DNA from 3 places in the Streptomyces sp. NPDC050674 genome. Region 3 is predicted to be linked to each of the others. Evidence: riboswitches for the same ligand, from Rfam matches in the RefSeq annotation. Region 3 holds a riboswitch; each other region holds the start of a gene.

What was found. A riboswitch is a leader RNA that binds a small molecule or an ion and turns the genes downstream of it on or off. The one in region 3 is predicted to bind cobalamin.
Region 1: another riboswitch for cobalamin. It lies ahead of AB0I06_RS21750 (ABC transporter substrate-binding protein); the one in region 3 lies ahead of AB0I06_RS04275 (ribonucleoside-diphosphate reductase subunit alpha).
Region 2: another riboswitch for cobalamin. It lies ahead of AB0I06_RS00690 (energy-coupling factor ABC transporter permease); the one in region 3 lies ahead of AB0I06_RS04275 (ribonucleoside-diphosphate reductase subunit alpha).

What each region holds. Positions count from the first base shown of each region.
Region 1 covers NZ_JBFAIG010000013.1:8,208-13,701, forward strand. The annotation lists gene AB0I06_RS21740 (APC family permease) at 1-1,225, opposite strand, end outside; gene AB0I06_RS21745 (CoA-binding protein) at 1,359-1,787, opposite strand; cobalamin riboswitch at 1,871-2,061, shown strand; gene AB0I06_RS21750 (ABC transporter substrate-binding protein) at 2,130-3,146, shown strand; gene AB0I06_RS21755 (iron chelate uptake ABC transporter family permease subunit) at 3,230-4,195, shown strand; gene AB0I06_RS21760 (ABC transporter ATP-binding protein) at 4,192-5,022, shown strand; gene AB0I06_RS21765 (hypothetical protein) at 5,092-5,494, shown strand, end outside.
Region 2 covers NZ_JBFAIG010000001.1:148,439-153,932, forward strand. The annotation lists gene AB0I06_RS00680 (MFS transporter) at 1-526, shown strand, start outside; gene AB0I06_RS00685 (serine/threonine-protein kinase) at 819-2,222, shown strand; cobalamin riboswitch at 2,352-2,537, shown strand; gene AB0I06_RS00690 (energy-coupling factor ABC transporter permease) at 2,567-3,268, shown strand; gene AB0I06_RS00695 (energy-coupling factor ABC transporter substrate-binding protein) at 3,265-3,633, shown strand; gene cbiQ (cobalt ECF transporter T component CbiQ) at 3,640-4,389, shown strand; gene AB0I06_RS00705 (ATP-binding cassette domain-containing protein) at 4,386-5,240, shown strand.
Region 3 covers NZ_JBFAIG010000002.1:209,835-215,328, reverse strand. The annotation lists gene mctP (monocarboxylate uptake permease MctP) at 1-1,436, shown strand, start outside; gene AB0I06_RS04280 (GNAT family N-acetyltransferase) at 1,512-2,015, shown strand; cobalamin riboswitch at 2,052-2,198, shown strand; gene AB0I06_RS04275 (ribonucleoside-diphosphate reductase subunit alpha) at 2,320-4,683, shown strand; gene AB0I06_RS04270 (ribonucleotide-diphosphate reductase subunit beta) at 4,683-5,494, shown strand, end outside.

The DNA.
Region 1 (5,494 bases), on a different contig from region 3:
GTGACACGACCGTGCCGCCGGGCAGGCGGTAGGGGCGTTCCCGGTGCGGCAGCCGGTCGGCGAAGACGCCGTAGGCCAGCGGGGCGCCCGCGTACATCAGCACGCTCGCCGAGGTGATGAAGCCGACCAGCTGCTGCCAGCTCGGGAACGGCAGGAAACAGACCACGCCCGTCACGAACGACACGATCAGCCCGAACCACGGCACGCCGCGCGCGTCGGTGCGGGCGAAGAGCTTCGGCGCGTAGCCGTTGCGGGCCAGGCCGTAGGAGACGCGGGACGTGGCCGTCGTGTAGATCAGGCCGGTGCCGCCGGGGGAGACCACCGCGTCCAGGTACAGCACCACGCTCAGCCAGCCGAGTCCCACCAGGGTCGCGAGCCCCGCCCACGGACCGCTGATGCCGGGGTAGTCGAGCTTGGTCCAGCCGTGCGCGAAGGAGCTCAGCGGCAGGGCGGCGATGAAGACGACCTGGAGCAGGACGTAGATGCCCGCGCCGATGACGACCGAGCCGATCGTCGCACGGGGCAGGTCCCGTCGCGGGTCACGGCTCTCGCCCGCCAGCTGGATCGCCTGCTCGAAGCCCAGCAGGGCGAAGATGATGCCGCTGGAACTGACGGCGCTCAGCACGCCATGGGCGCCGAACGGGGCGAAGCCGTGCTCGGTGAAGTTGCCCGGGTGGAAGTTGCCGGCCGCGATGATGAAGATCGCGGCCAGCGGCACCGCCACCTTCCACCAGGTGGCGGCGCTGTTGGTGTGCGCCAGGACGCGCACGCCGAGGAAGTTGACGACGACGAACACGGCCATCAGCACGACGGCGACAACGAAACCGCTCGTCGTGAGCGTGCCGTCCTTCGCGTGCTGGAGCCCCTGCGCCCAGTGCCAGTGCCCGGCGTAGCCGATCATGGCCTCGACCTCGATCGGTGCCACGGTCGCCGCCTGGAGCCAGGAGAACCAGCCGAACGACATCCCGGCCAGCCCGCCGAAGGCGTAGTGCGGATAACGGGCCGTGCCGCCCGCGACCGGGAACATGCCGCCCAGCTCGGCGTGCACCAGGGCCAGCAGCACGATCGCCACCGCGCCGATGAGCCAGGACAGGATCGCCGCGGGACCGGCCGCCACGACGGCCTTCTCGGCGCCGTACAACCAGCCCGAGCCGATGATGGAACCGACCGAGGCCCACATGAGCCCGATCAGCCCGACGTCCCGGCGCAGGCCGTCTCTTTCCATGAATACAAGGCCTCTCGGAGATGAACTCGGGGAGTTCGGCGAGCAAGAGGCCTCAGGTTAGGAACCGGCCGACCGGCCGCAGAAGACGCGTTGTGCAGCCTTGACCGGGTGCGGGTGTTTCGTGGGAAACGCTTCAAGAATCCTGTACACGGCCATGAGACAGCCGTGGGATCTCGATCGCCGGGCAGCGGTCCATCACCATCTCCAGACCCGCCGCACGCGTCCGGTCGTACGCCGTCTCGTCGATGACGCCGAGCTGGAACCAGACGCCCTTCGCGCCCTTGGCGACCGCCTCGTCCGCGACGGCACCGGCGAGGTCGCTGTTCACGAACACGTCGACGACGTCCACGTCGAAGGGGATGTCCGTCAGGCTCGCGTACCCCTGCTCCCCGTGCACCGTCTCGGCCTTCGGATGCACCGGCACCACGCGCTTGCCGAAGCGCTGGAGCGTCGCGGCGACGCCGTACGCCGCCCGCTGACGGTTCGACGACAGGCCCACCACGGCCCAGGTGTCGCCGAGCTCGGTGAGGATCCTGCGGACCGTTGCCTCGTCGCCGTACACCGGCGGCCTCCTCGGAATGTCGTGGACGAACTGCTGTCGGGGCAACGGCTCCGGGCGGGCGATGATTCCCGGGCGGGCCCGCGTGATAGCTTGCCGAGGCCAGTCGAACCCATGTACGTGGGTCAGGGAATCCGGTGCGAATCCGGAACTGACGCGCAGCGGTGAGGGGGACGGGCGGGGCCTCGGCCACTGGACTCCCTCGCGGACGTCCGGGAAGGCGCCCCGATCCGGAGGAACCCGAGTCCGAAGACCTGCTGGCGGCCCCCGCGGCCGTGCGCGGCGGGGGAGCACCGTACGACCGGGCTCCGCGAATGGGCCCTCGACGCCTGAGGACTGGTTCCCGTGCCCCTCGCCCGACCCGCCCGTGCCGCCGTCCTGCTGACGGCCGGTTCCCTGCTCCTGACCGGCTGCGGTGCCTCCGGTCCCACGACGGCGAAGGCCGCCGTCACGCTCTCCGACTGCGGCCACGAGGTCCGCGTCACGGCCGCCCCGCGGCACGCCGTGTCCCTCAACCAGGGCACCACCGAGATCCTGCTCTCGCTCGGTCTGGCCGACCGCCTCGCGGGCACCGCCACCTGGACCGACCCCGTGATGAAGGGGCTGGAGAAGGCCGAGGCGAAGGTGCCCCGCATCGCCGAGAACAACCCGTCCTTCGAACGCGTCCTGGCCGCCGACCCCGACTTCGTCGCCGCCTCCTTCGTCTCCACCCTCGGCAAGGGCGGCGTCGCCACCCGCGAGCAGTTCGAGAAGCTCGGCGTCCCCACCTACGTCTCCCCGTCCGACTGCGTCGGCAAGGACAACTCGGGCGGCGGCGACGGCGCACGCGACACCGCCCTGGACATCGACACCGTCTACGGCGAGGTCCGGGACCTCGCGACCGTGTTCGGGGTGAAGGGACGCGGCGACGCACTCGTCGCCTCCCTCCAGCGGCGCATGAAGAAGGCCACGGCCGGCATCGACGCCTCCGGCGTCACCCTCCTGTACTGGTTCGCCAACTCCGAGTCGCCCTACATGGCCGGCTGCTGCGGAGCGCCCGGCATCATCACCCGCGCCCTCGGCGCCAAGAACGCCTTCGGCGACACCCACCAGGAATGGCCGCAGGTCAACTGGGAGACAGTCGCCGACCGCGACCCCGACGTCCTCGTCATCGGCGACCTGACCCGCAGATCGCAGACCGCCGAGTCGGCCGCCAGGAAGATCGCCTTCCTGGAGTCCAACCCGGTCACCAAGAACATGGACGCCGTCCGGCACAAGCGGTACGTGCTGCTCAGCGGGCAGGCCATGAACCCCACCATCCGCACCGTCGAGGGCGTGGAGCGGGTGGCCGCGGGGCTGCGCCGGTTCGGGCTGGTGAAGTGACCACCCGCGATGTGCCGGGCGCCGGGGCGCGGCCCCGGCGCGGGGCCGGTCTCGCGCCGGCGGCGGCCGGGGCGGTCGCGCTCATGGCCTCCCTCGCCGTGGCCGTCACCATCGGTCCCGCCGACATACGGGTCGCCGACGTGTGGTCCGTGGTCGCCGCCCATCTCGGTCTCGGCAGTTCGCGGCTGACGCCGATCCGGGACGGGATCGTCTGGCAACTGAGGCTGCCGCGCACCCTGCTCGCGGCCGTGTGCGGGGCCGGACTGGCCGTGTGCGGGGCGGTGATGCAGTCGCTGCTGCGCAACCCGCTGGCCGACCCCTTCGTGCTCGGGGTGTCCTCCGGCGCCTCCACCGGAGCGGTCCTGGTCGTCGTGCTCGGCGTGGGCGGCGGTGCCCTCCCGGTCCCGGCGGGCGCGTTTCTCGGCGCCCTGGTGTCGTTCGCCCTGGTGCTGCTGCTCAGTCACACCCTCGGCGGCACCACCGACCGGGTCGTCCTCGCGGGCGTCGCAGCCATGCAGCTCTTCTCGGCGCTCACCTCCTTCGTCGTGCTGACCGCCGCCGACGCCGAGACGACCCGCGGCGTGCTGTTCTGGCTCCTCGGCTCGCTCGGCGGCGCCGGCTGGACCGACGTGTGGCTGTGCCTGGCCGTGCTGGCCGTGGCGCTGGTGGTGTGCCTGGCGTACGCCCGTACCCTCGACGCCTTCGCCTTCGGGCAGGACGCGGCGGCCGCGCTCGGGGTGTCCGTCGCCCGCACCCGTCTGGTGCTGCTGTGCGTCACCGCCCTGCTCACGGCGGCGCTGGTCAGCTCGGCCGGGGCGATCGGCTTCGTCGGGCTGGTCCTGCCGCACGCCGCCCGCGCCCTGACCGGGCCCGGGCACGCCCGGCTCCTGCCGGTCACCGGCCTCGCCGGGGCGGTGTTCCTGGTGTGGGTCGACACCCTGGCCCGCACCGTCCTGGACCCGCAGGAGATCCCGGTGGGGGTCGTGACGTCGCTGATCGGGGTGCCGGCCTTCGTGGCGGTGCTGTACCGGACACGGAGGTCCGGATGAGCGGCACCACGGCGTCACCGGACGCGGGCCTGCGGGCCGACCGGGTCGGCCGCCGCACCGACGGGCGCCTCATCCTGGACGGCGTGGTCCTCGCACCGGAGACCGGCTCCACCGTCGGTGTCCTCGGCCCCAACGGCTCCGGCAAGTCCACGCTGCTGCGCCTGCTGGCCGGGCTGCTCGCCCCGACCTGCGGAGTCGTCACGCTCGACGGCACACCGCTCGGTGAGCTGCCCCGCCGCACGGTCGCCCGGCGCCTCGCCGTGGTCGAGCAGCAGTCCGACACCCAGGTCGAGTTCACGGTCGAGGACGTCGTACGGCTGGGCCGGATCCCGCACCGCCGAGCCTGGACACCGGCCTCGGCGGACGACGAGCGGGCGGTGCGCGCCGCCCTGGAGCGCGCGGGCCTCGCCGACTGCTCCGGCCGGTCCTGGCACACTCTCTCGGGCGGCGAACGCCAGCGCGCGCAGATCGCCCGGGCGCTCGCCCAGGAACCCCGTGAGCTCCTCCTCGACGAGCCCACCAACCACCTCGACATCCACCACCAGCTCGATCTGCTCACCCTCGTCACCGGCCTGCCGGTCACCACCGTCGTCGCCCTGCACGACCTCAACCTGGCGGCGATGTACTGCGACCGGGTCGTGGTGCTGCACGAGGGACGGGCCGTGGCCGGGGGCACTCCGGGAGACGTCCTCACCGCGGAACTCATCGCCGACGTGTACGGAGTGCGCGCCGCCGTCAGCCGCGAAGGCCCCGAGGGGCGGCCGCACGTGCGGTTCCTGGGCACCCTGTCCCGTGACGAGCGGCCGGACCCGCCCCGGGCGCGGTGATCCCGCCACGGCGGCCGGGAAACCCCGAACCTGCCCGCGTGCGACGGCCTTCCCGCCTACGCTCACCTCGTGCTGCGCATCACCGACGCCCGGACCGGCCAGCCGGTCGACGCCGCCCCGGCCCGCCGGGGCCTGACCCGTGTCGAGGTGCACGCGCCCGGTTCCGACACCACGAACCTTCGGGTGCTGCTCGTCGGGGACCTGCTCGTCAGGACCCTGGAACTGGGCGGCACGCCGGTGTGGGCACTGCTGACCGGCGGCCACCGCCAGGCGGAACTGCGCGCGCGGGCCGCGACCCTGAACATCCGCCCCTTCGAGGACAGCCCCGACGTCGGCGCAAGCCTGGGCGAGTCCCAGGCCCTCCACGTCGCCGCCCAGGGCGGGGCGCCGCCCGACGGGGTACTGATCACCGTCGCGCCGGTCCAGACGGACCCGCCCGGACACGGCGACCCCGCCGCCCTGCGCCTCGCCC
Region 2 (5,494 bases), on a different contig from region 3:
GCTGTATCTGGCCCTGCCGGACGAGGTGCAGCGTGCGGCGGGCTCCCAGGCGCCCCTGTCCTGGCTCTTCGCGCTGTCCTCGGTGCTGGTGGTCTTCACGCAGCTGCCGGTGACCCACTGGGCGGGCGAGCGGCTGGATCTGCGCCACTCCATGGCCGCCGGACTGCTGCTGATCGCGTCCGGTTTCGCGGTGGTGGCCGCCGCCCGGCCCGCGGGCTGGACGGGCACCGCGGGGCTGCTGCCGGCCGCGGGCTTCGTGATCTTGCTCACGGTGGGGCAGATGCTGGTCGTACCCGCCGCGCGCGCCTGGGTGCCGGACCTCGCCGAGGAGGGGCGGCTCGGCCTCTACATGGGTGCGCTGTCGTCCGTCTCCGGCCTGATCGTCCTCGCCGGCAGCGCGGCCACGGGCTCCCTGCTCGATCTGGGCCTGCCGCCCGCCGTGCCGTGGCTGGTCCTCGCGGCCGTACCCGCCCTGGCCGTGTTCCTGCTGCCGCGCCGGGTGAAGGAGGCGGGCGCGACGGCCTGAAACGGGGTCGGGAGGCGCCCCGCGCGCGGCGGGAACCGGGTGCGCGGGGGTGTCACCCGGCGTGCGGCCGTCCCGCCCGGCGTTTTCCGCGGCCGTACCGTCCGGGGACACCGCTGTGGGGCTCCGTGGTCATACCGCGCCAGTATCCTGGGTCGGCTGCGGCGCCCCTGCCAATCCCCGCGCACGAGCGGGGAGTTCGGCCTGCGGCGACGACCTTCCCACACGCATGAGACGAGGACGAGTGCTGCTAGCGGGCCGCTACCGGCTGGATGTTGAGATCGGGCGCGGTGGAATGGGAGAGGTCTGGCGCGCGTACGACGAGACGCTCGCCAGAGCGGTGGCCCTCAAGCTGCTGCTGCCCCAGGACACCGACGCCACGGCGACCTCCCGGTTCCGACTGGAGGCGCAGACCGCCGGGCGTCTCAACCACCCCAACGTCGTCGGTGTCCTGGACTTCGGCGAGTACGACAACCGGCTGTACCTCGTGATGGAACTGGTCGAGGGCGACAGTCTCGCCGGGGTGCTGACCAAGTCCGGCGCGCTTCCCGCCGAGGAGGTGGCCCGGCTCGCCGCGCAGGCGTCCGCGGGGCTCGCCGCCGCCCACGGGCAGGGCATCGTGCACCGGGACGTCAAACCCGCCAACCTGCTGCTGGACACCCAGGGCACGCTGAAGATCGGTGACTTCGGCATCGCGCGGTTCCTCGACGACCCGGGCGCCGCGCTCACCGCCACCGGCCAGATCGTCGGCACCGGCCTCTACCTCGCGCCCGAACGGGCCCTGGGCAAGCCCGCCGGGCCCGCCTCCGACATGTACTCCCTGGGCTGTGTGCTCTACCAACTGCTCAGCGGCCGTCCTCCGTTCCAGGCCGACACCGCCGTCGCCCTTCTCCACCAGCACCTCGACTCGGCCCCCGTGCCGCCTCGCGACCTCGGTGTCTCCGGACTGCCCCCGGCGTTCGAGAACTACCTCCTCGGGCTGCTCGCCAAGCAGCCCGAGGACCGGCCCACCGCCCAGCAGGCCGCCGAGTGGTTCGCCGGGGGCGCCTGGCGGGGCCTGCCCGAGCCGTTGCCGGAGGTCTCGCCGCCGCCGCTGCGGCCGCGGCCCGCGCCGACGGCGCTGTCCGCGCCCCCGGGCCGGTACGCCGCCGAGGCGGGCAGCCCGACCACGTACGCGCTGCCCGCGACCACGGGGCACCGCACCGCGGCCCGGGCGGCCCAGGCGGGGCGTTCGGGCCGCTCGCGCGGGCGCGGCGGTCCCGGCAACCGGCCGAGGCTGGTCGCGACGGCCGCCGCCGCGGCCCTCTTCCTCGCCGCGATGCTCATCGGCATGCGCTGGTTCTCCCCCGACACCACGGCGGAGGGCACGGAACCCGACGCGTCCCCGTCCGCGAGCAGTCCGGCCGCGACGCCGTCCGCCGGCTCCGCCGCGTCCCCCTCCACCGAGCCCGCATCCGGCCAGGGGGCCGGTCCGGGGTCCGGCCAGGGGGCAGCCGGCACGCCGGCCACCGGAACCGTGGCCGATGTCACCGCGTCCGCGCCGGCCGCTTCCCCGACCCCTGCCGCGGCCCCGCCCGGCGCCGCGCCTCCGGCGGAGGAGGCGGGTGACGGCGGCCCGGCGCAGCCGAACCCGCAGGACCCGCAGGCCGGGCAGGACGGGGAGGGTGACGACGGCGGGGACGAGGGCGGCGACGACTGACACGGCCCGGACGCCGGACGACGCGGCCGTGCGCGCAGCGCGTGGATCAGCGGGGGGATGCGCCGGCGTGCGAGCGGACGCCCCCTCGCGCGCCCCCATGGGTGGCTTGTCATCGCCCTTACCCCGGCCTTATTGTCACCAGGCCTTGGTGAACGGGAAATCCGGTGTGATGCCGGTGCGGCCCTCGCCACTGTGAATCGGGAAGTCCGGCTCCGGCCCTCACGGGCAGCCACTGGGTCCTTGTGACCCGGGAAGGCGGAGTCCGGGCGGTGGTACCCGTCAGCCAGGAGACCGGCCAAGGCGCGTCAACCATCCACGAGGTGCTGGAGAGGGTCTGCTGAGCCATGCACATTGCCGAGGGTTTCCTTCCTCCGGCGCACGCGGTCGCCTGGGGCGTCGCGTCGGCGCCGTTCGTCGTCCACGGGGTCCGGTCGCTCACCCGTGAAGTGCGCGAGCACCCCGAGAGCACCCTGCTCCTCGGTGCGTCCGGCGCCTTCACCTTCGTCCTGTCCGCCCTGAAACTGCCCTCCGTCACCGGCAGTTGCTCGCACCCGACCGGCACGGGCCTGGGAGCCATCCTGTTCCGGCCGCCCATCATGGCGGTGCTGGGCACCATCACCCTGCTCTTCCAGGCGCTGCTGCTCGCGCACGGCGGTCTGACCACGCTCGGCGCCAACGTCTTCTCGATGGCGATCGTCGGCCCCTGGGCCGGATACGCCGTCTACCGGCTGCTGCGGCGCTACGACGTGCCGCTGATGGTGACGGTGTTCTGCGGCGCGTTCGTCGCCGACCTGTCCACCTACTGCGTCACCAGCGTGCAGCTGGCGCTCGCGTTCCCCGACCCGGGCAGCGGCTTCCTGGGCGCGCTCGCCAAGTTCGGCTCCATCTTCGCCGTGACCCAGATCCCGCTCGCGGTGAGCGAGGGCCTGCTGACCGTGCTCGTGATGCGGCTGCTGGTGCAGTCCAGCAAGGGCGAACTGACCCGGCTGGGCGTGCTCCTCGCCGACAAGCAGGCCCCTGCCGAGTCGGAGGCGGTGGCCCGGTGACCAGGAACACGAAGATCAACCTGATGCTGCTCGCCGCCGTGGCAGCGCTCGCGGTGCTGCCCTTGGCGCTCGGCCTCGGTGACCACAAGAAGGAGCCGTTCACGGGTTCCGACTCCGAGGCCGAGACGGCGATAACCGAGCTGAAGCCGGACTACGAGCCGTGGTTCTCGCCGCTGTACGAGCCGCCGTCCGGCGAGATCGAGTCGGCGCTCTTCGCGCTCCAGGCGGCCCTCGGCACCGGTGTCCTCGCCTACTACTTCGGTCTGCGCCGGGGACGCCGGCAGGGTGAGCGGCGGGCGCTGGAGCGGGAGACCGACAGCGCGCTGTCCGGCGCCGCCGCGAAGTCCGCCGCGGAACGGGACTGATCCCGGGTGCTGCCGATCGACGCGGCGGCGCACAGCAGTCGCTGGCGCCGCCGCCATCCCGTGGACAAGGCCGTGCTCGGGCTCGGCCTCACCGTGCTCGCGATCTCCCTGCCGCCCTGGCCGGGCGCGGCCCTGGTGCTCCTGACGGCCCTGGTGGTGCTGCTGGGGCCGGCCGGGGTGCCCGCGCGGCGGCTGTGGCGGGCCTACCGGGTGCCACTGGGCTTCTGCGTGACCGGCGCGGTCACCCTGCTGGTCCAGGTCGGCGGGCCGGGGGGTTTCTTCTCCTTCGCCCCCGACGGCCCCGTCCGGGCCGGGGAGTTGCTGCTGCGCACCTCGGCGGCCTCCCTGGGCGTGCTGCTGTTCGCCTTCACCACACCCCTGTCCGACCTGCTGCCGCGCCTGATCCGGGCCGGGATCCCGGCGCCCGTCGTGGACGTCGCGCTGGTGACGTACCGGATGAGCTTCCTGCTGCTGGACTCCGTGCGCCGCATCCGGGAGGCCCAGGCGGCCCGGCTCGGGCACACGGGCCGGGCCGCGGAGTGGCGTTCCCTGGCCGGGCTCGGCGCCGCCGCGTTCGTCCGGGCCTTCGACCGGGCCACCCGGCTCCAGGCCGGGCTCGCCGGACGCGGCTACGACGGCACCCTGCGCGTCCTGGTGCCCGAGGCCCGGGTCTCCGTCCGCTTCACGACGGCCAGTTGCGCGCTGCTCGCGGGGCTGGCCGTCCTCACCCTCGTACTGGAAAGGCCGCTGACATGAGCGAGCCCGCCCTCGTCGCCCTGCGGGGCGCGTCCTTCGCCTACGAGGACGGCCCGGCCGTGCTCAGCGGCCTCGACTTCGAGATCCGCGAAGGGCGCGCGCTCGCGCTGCTCGGCCGCAACGGCAGCGGCAAGACCACGCTGATGCGGCTGCTCTCCGGGGGACTGCGGCCCCACCAGGGGCGGCTGACGCTCGAAGGGCGGCCGGTGTCGTACGACCGCAAGGGTCTGACCCTGCTGCGGACGACCGTGCAGCTGGTGGTGCAGGACCCGGACGACCAGTTGTTCGCGGCGTCGGTGGAGCAGGACGTGTCGTTCGGGCCGCTGAACCTGGGCCTGGACGACACGCAGGTGCGGGCGCGGGTGGCGGAGGCGCTCGCCGCGCTGGACATCACGGCCCTGGCCGACCGGCCCACCCATCTGCTCTCCTACGGGCAGCGCAAGCGCACCGCCATCGCGGGCGCGGTCGCGATGCGACCGCGGGTGCTCGTCCTCGACGAGCCGACGGCCGGGCTCGACCCCGAAGGCCAGGAACGGCTGCTCACGACCCTCGACGGACTGCGCGCCGCCGGCACCACGGTGGTGATGGCCACGCACGACGTCGACCTCGCCCTGCGCTGGGCCGACGACGCGGCGCTCCTCACCCCCTCCGGTGTCCGCACCGGACCCGCGGCCACGGCACTGGCCCGCACCGATCTGCTGCGCGAGGCCGGGCTACGGCTGCCATGGGGCGCGGCGGCGGCGGAACTCCTGCGCGCCCAGGGGTTGTTGTCCACCGCGGAACCGGGACCGCGGACGCCGGACGAACTCGCCGCGCTCACGGCGGCGCGGCCGGGGGGCGTTGCGGGCTGAGCCCTCCGCGCGCGAACGCACCGGCGGGCACGTCGGCCCCGCCGGGCGTTGGCCCCCACCCCGGCGCGTCAGGCTCGCCGGGCGGCTTGCCCCACCTGGTGCGTTCGCCCCCGGGCACGCTTTTCCAACCGGGGCGCGCAGCCGCCGGGCGTTGACCCCACCCCGGCGCGTCTGCCTCGCTGGGCGCGGCTTGCCCCGCCGAGCGCGCTCGCCCCACCGGGGCGCGTCCCACGCTTGCCCCACCGGGGCGGCGT
Region 3 (5,494 bases):
CGTACACCTTCGTCGCCGTGCCGGCGGCCATCTACGCGGCGGGAGCGGCCGGTTTCTTCGCGGTGCCGTACACGATCCTGGTGTACCCGCTGATCTTCACCTTCCTGCCCCGCCTGTGGTCGGTCTCCCACAAGCACGGGTACGTCACGACCTCCGACTTCGTGCGCGGCCGGTTCGGCTCGAAGGGCCTGTCGCTCGCGGTGGCCGTGACCGGCATCCTGGCGACGATGCCGTACATCGCGCTCCAACTGGTCGGCATCCAGGCCGTGCTGGACGTGATGGGCGTCGGCGGCGGCGAGAACACCAACTGGTTCATCAAGGACCTGCCGCTGTTGATCGCCTTCGGTGTGCTGGCGGCGTACACGTACTCGTCGGGTCTGCGGGCCCCCGCGCTCATCGCGTTCGTGAAGGACACGCTGATCTACATCGTCATCGCGGTGGCGATCATCTACATCCCGATCAAGCTCGGCGGCTTCGACGAGATCTTCGCCAAGGCCGGCGAGGCGTACGGCCAGACCAACCCGGCCACGGGTGCGCCGCGCGGTGCGCTGGTGCCCGCCGAGGCGGGACAGTGGACGTACGCCACGCTGGCGCTGGGCTCCGCCCTGGCCCTCTTCATGTACCCGCACTCCATCACGGCGACGCTGTCCTCGAAGAGCCGTGAGGTGATCCGCCGCAACACCACGATCCTGCCGCTGTATTCGCTGATGCTGGGTCTGCTGGCGCTGCTCGGGTTCATGGCGATCGCGGCCGGGATCAAGGTGCAGAACGGGCAGCTGGCGATCCCGCAGCTGTTCGAGACGATGTTCCCGGACTGGTTCGCGGGCGTGGCGTTCGCGGCGATCGGCATCGGCGCGCTGGTGCCGGCGGCCATCATGTCCATCGCGGCCGCGAACCTCTTCACCCGCAACATCTACAAGGACTTCATCAAGCCGGACGCCACACCGGCGCAGGAGACCAAGGTCTCCAAGCTGGTGTCCCTGTTGGTGAAGGTGGGCGCCCTGGCCTTCGTCCTCACCATGGACAAGACGGTCGCCATCAACTTCCAGCTGCTGGGCGGCATCTGGATCCTGCAGACCTTCCCGGCCCTGGTCGGCGGCCTGTTCACCCGCTGGTTCCACCGCTGGGCGCTGCTCGCGGGCTGGGCCGTCGGCATGGTCTACGGCACGGTCGCCGCGTACGGCGTGGCCTCCCCGACCCAGAAGCACTTCGGCGGCTCGGCGAAGGAGATCCCCGGCATCGGGGAGATCGGCTACATCGGCCTCACGGCGTTCGTCCTGAACGTGGTGGTGACGGTGGTCCTGACCTTCGTCCTCAAGGCCCTGAAGGCCCCCGACGGCGTCGACGAGACCAAGCCGGAGGACTACACGGCCGACGCCGGCGACCCGGGCGTCCAGGTCGAACTGCCGCCCGCCACCGCGGGATCCGCCCACTGACGTCCCCGCCACACCCCCCGCGGGCCGCCGAAACGCATGGCGTCGGCGGCCCGCCCGCGTATACACACTCCTGCCATGGACTTCCGGATCGACCCCGCACGCCCCGCCCACCACGCCGTCCTCGGCGAGATCACCGCCCGGGCCTACCTCGACGACGGCCTGCTCGACTTCGGCGAGAGCGACGCCTGTCTCGCCGAGCTGCGTGACGTCGCCAGGCGCGCCGCCGCCGAGGTCCTGGTCGCCACGGCCGACGACGACGTCGTCGGTGGCGTCACCTTCGTCCCCTCCGGCGGCCCCATGGCCGACATCGCCCGGCCCGGCGAGGCCGAGCTGCGGATGCTCGCGGTGGCCCGCGCGGCCCGGGGGCGCGGCATCGGCGAGGCCCTCGTCCGCGCCTGCGTCGACCGGGCCCGCGCCACCCCGGGCTGCCGCGGCATCGTGCTCTCGACCCAGCGCACCATGCGCTCCGCCCACCGCCTCTACGAGCGCGTGGGTTTCGTCCGCACCCCCAAGCGCGACTGGAATCCCCTCCCGGAGCCGGACGACATCACGCTCCTCACCTACGCGCTGACCCTCTGAGAGCGGCAGCGACACAACATCTGGGGGTGCCTTTGGCGCCCGACACAAGATGTATGCTCGTGCTCGCTGTCGCCGCAGGGGAATCCGGTGCGAATCCGGAACTGTCCCGCAACGGTGTACCCATGCCCTTTCACATGTGTATGGGTGTCAGTCCGAGGACCTGCCGACAGCGCACCCGGCCACCCGGCCGGTGTGCCTGACGTCCGGGCCTCGCGGAATGGGCCGGTGGACGCGACGCCGCGTGCGCTCGTGTGCTCCTCCCTGCCCTCGACGAGGCCCCGTGCCGAGCGAGGGAGAGCCCCACGTGACCATCGCGCCAGCCGAACCGGTCTCAGCCGCCGAAGAGGAGCAGGACGCTCCCGGTGCCGCGTTGCTGCGGACCCTGACCGAGCTGACCGCCGACCTCCCCGACACCGATCCCGGCCGGGTCGCCGCCGCCGCGCTGCGCGGCCGGTCCTCGCGTGCGGCCTCCGCCGAGATGATCGCGGAGTTGCGGGAGCTGGCGACGGAGGCCGCGGCCGGTCTGATCTCCGAGGACCCCGCCTACTCCCGGCTGGCCGCCCGGCTGCTGACCATCGGCATCCGCGAGGAGGCCGCCTCCCAGGGCGTCACGTCGTTCACCGAGTCCGTCGCGGTCGGTCACCGCGAGGGGCTCATCGCCGACCGCACCGCCGCGTTCGTACGGCTGCACGCGGCCCGGCTCGACGCGTTGATCGACACCGGCGCCGACGACCGCTTCGGCTACTTCGGCCTGCGCACCCTGCACAGCCGCTACCTGCTGCGGCACCCGATCACCCGCAAGGTGATCGAGACGCCCCAGCACTTCATGCTGCGCGTGGCCGCCGGTCTGGCCGAGGACGACACCAGCCGCTCGGTGGACGAGGTCGCGGCGCTCTACCGGCTCATGAGCCGCCTCGACTACCTCCCCTCCTCCCCCACCCTCTTCAACTCGGGCACCCGGCACCCGCAGATGTCGTCCTGCTACCTCCTCGACTCCCCCAAGGACGAGCTGGACTCCATCTACGACCGGTACCACCAGGTGGCCCGGCTCTCGAAGCACGCCGGCGGCATCGGACTGGCGTACTCCCGCATCCGCGCCCGGGGTTCGCTGATCCGGGGCACCAACGGGCACTCCAACGGCATCGTCCCGTTCCTGAAGACCCTCGACGCCTCGGTCGCCGCGGTGAACCAGGGCGGCCGGCGCAAGGGCGCGGCCGCGGTCTACCTGGAGACCTGGCACGCCGACATCGAGGAGTTCCTGGAGCTGCGCGACAACACCGGTGAGGACGCCCGCCGCACGCACAACCTGAACCTCGCGCACTGGGTGCCGGACGAGTTCATGCGGCGGGTGAACGCCGACGGGCAGTGGTCGCTGTTCTCCCCCTCGGACGTGCCCGAGCTGGTCGACCTGTGGGGCGAGGAGTTCGACACCGCCTACCGGGCGGCCGAGGCGAAGGGACTGGCGAGGAAGACCCTGCCCGCCCGTGAGCTGTACGGCCGGATGATGCGCACCCTCGCGCAGACCGGCAACGGCTGGATGACCTTCAAGGACGCCGCCAACCGCACCGCCAACCAGACGGCCGAGCCGGGTCACGTCGTGCACTCCTCCAACCTCTGCACGGAGATCCTGGAGGTCACCGACGACGGGGAGACGGCGGTCTGCAACCTGGGCTCGGTCAACCTCGGCGCGTTCGTGACCGGGGGCGACATCGACTGGGAGCGGCTGGACGAGACCGTCCGTACGGCCGTCACGTTCCTCGACCGGGTCGTCGACATCAACTTCTACCCGACCGAGCAGGCGGGCCGTTCCAACGCCCGCTGGCGCCCGGTCGGCCTCGGCGCGATGGGTCTGCAGGACGTCTTCTTCAAGCTGCGTCTGCCCTTCGACTCGCCCGGGGCCAAGGCGCTGTCCACCCGTATCGCCGAGCGCGTCATGCTCGCCGCGTACGAGGCCTCGGCCGACCTCGCCGAGCGCAACGGCCCGCTGCCCGCCTGGGAGAAGACGCGAACGGCCCGGGGCGTGCTGCACCCCGACCACTACGACGTGGACCTGACCTGGCCCGAGCGCTGGGCGGCCCTGCGCGAGCGGATCGCCACGACCGGCCTGCGCAACTCCCTGCTCCTCGCCATCGCGCCCACGGCCACGATCGCCTCCATCGCGGGCGTCTACGAGTGCATCGAGCCGCAGGTGTCCAACCTGTTCAAGCGCGAGACGCTGTCGGGCGAGTTCCTCCAGGTCAACTCCTACCTGGTGGACGAGCTCAAGCGGCTCGGCGTGTGGGACGCCCGCAGCAGGGAGGCCCTGCGCGAGGCCAACGGCTCGGTGCAGGACTTCGCCTGGATCCCCGAGGACGTCCGCGCCCTCTACCGCACGGCCTGGGAGATCCCGCAGCGCGGTCTGATCGACATGGCGGCGGCCAGGACCCCGTTCCTGGACCAGTCCCAGTCCCTGAACCTGTTCCTGGAGACGCCGACGATCGGCAAGCTCTCCTCGATGTACGCCTACGCCTGGAAGTCCGGGCTGAAGACCACGTACTACCTGCGCTCGCGCCCGGCGACCCGTATCGCCCGTGCCGCCCGGGCCGCCGTCCCCGTGCAGGCCACCCCGGACCCCGAAGCGGTCGCCTGCTCCCTGGAAAACCCCGAGTCCTGCGAGGCCTGCCAGTAATGAGCACCCAGAACCTTCTCGACCCCGGCTTCGAGCTCACCCTGCGCCCCATGCGCTACCCGGACTTCTACGAGCGCTACCGGGACGCCATCAAGAACACCTGGACCGTGGAGGAGGTCGATCTCCACTCCGACGTCGCCGACCTCGCCAAGCTCTCCCCCGCGGAGCAACACCTGATCGGCCGGCTGGTCGCCTTCTTCGCGACGGGTGACTCGATCGTCGCGAACAACCTGGTGCTGACGCTGTACAAGCACATCAACTCCCCCGAGGCGCGGCTGTATCTGAGCCGTCAGCTGTTCGAGGAGGCCGTGCACGTCCAGTTCTATCTGACGCTGCTCGACACCTACCTGCCCGACCCGGAGGACCGCGCGGCGGCCTTCGCGGCGGTGGAGAACATCCCGTCCATCCGCGAGAAGGCGGAGTTCTGCTTCAGGTGGATGGACTCGGTGGAGAAGCTGGACCGGCTGGAGACCCAGGCCGATCGCCGCCGTTTCCTGCTCAACCTGATCTGCTTCGCCGCGTGCATCGAGGGTCTGTTCTTCTACGGCGCCTTCGCCTACGTCTACTGGTTCCGCAGCCGGGGCCTGCTGCACGGCCTCGCGACCGGCACCAACTGGGTGTTCCGCGACGAGACGATGCACATGTCCTTCGCGTTCGACGTGGTCGACACCGTCCGCAAGGAGGAGCCGGAGCTCTTCGACGACGAGCTTCAGGAGCAGGTCGTCGACATGCTGCGGGAGGCCGTCGAGGCCGAGCTGCAGTTCGCGCGCGACCTGTGCGGGGACGGCCTCCCGGGCATGAACACCGAGTC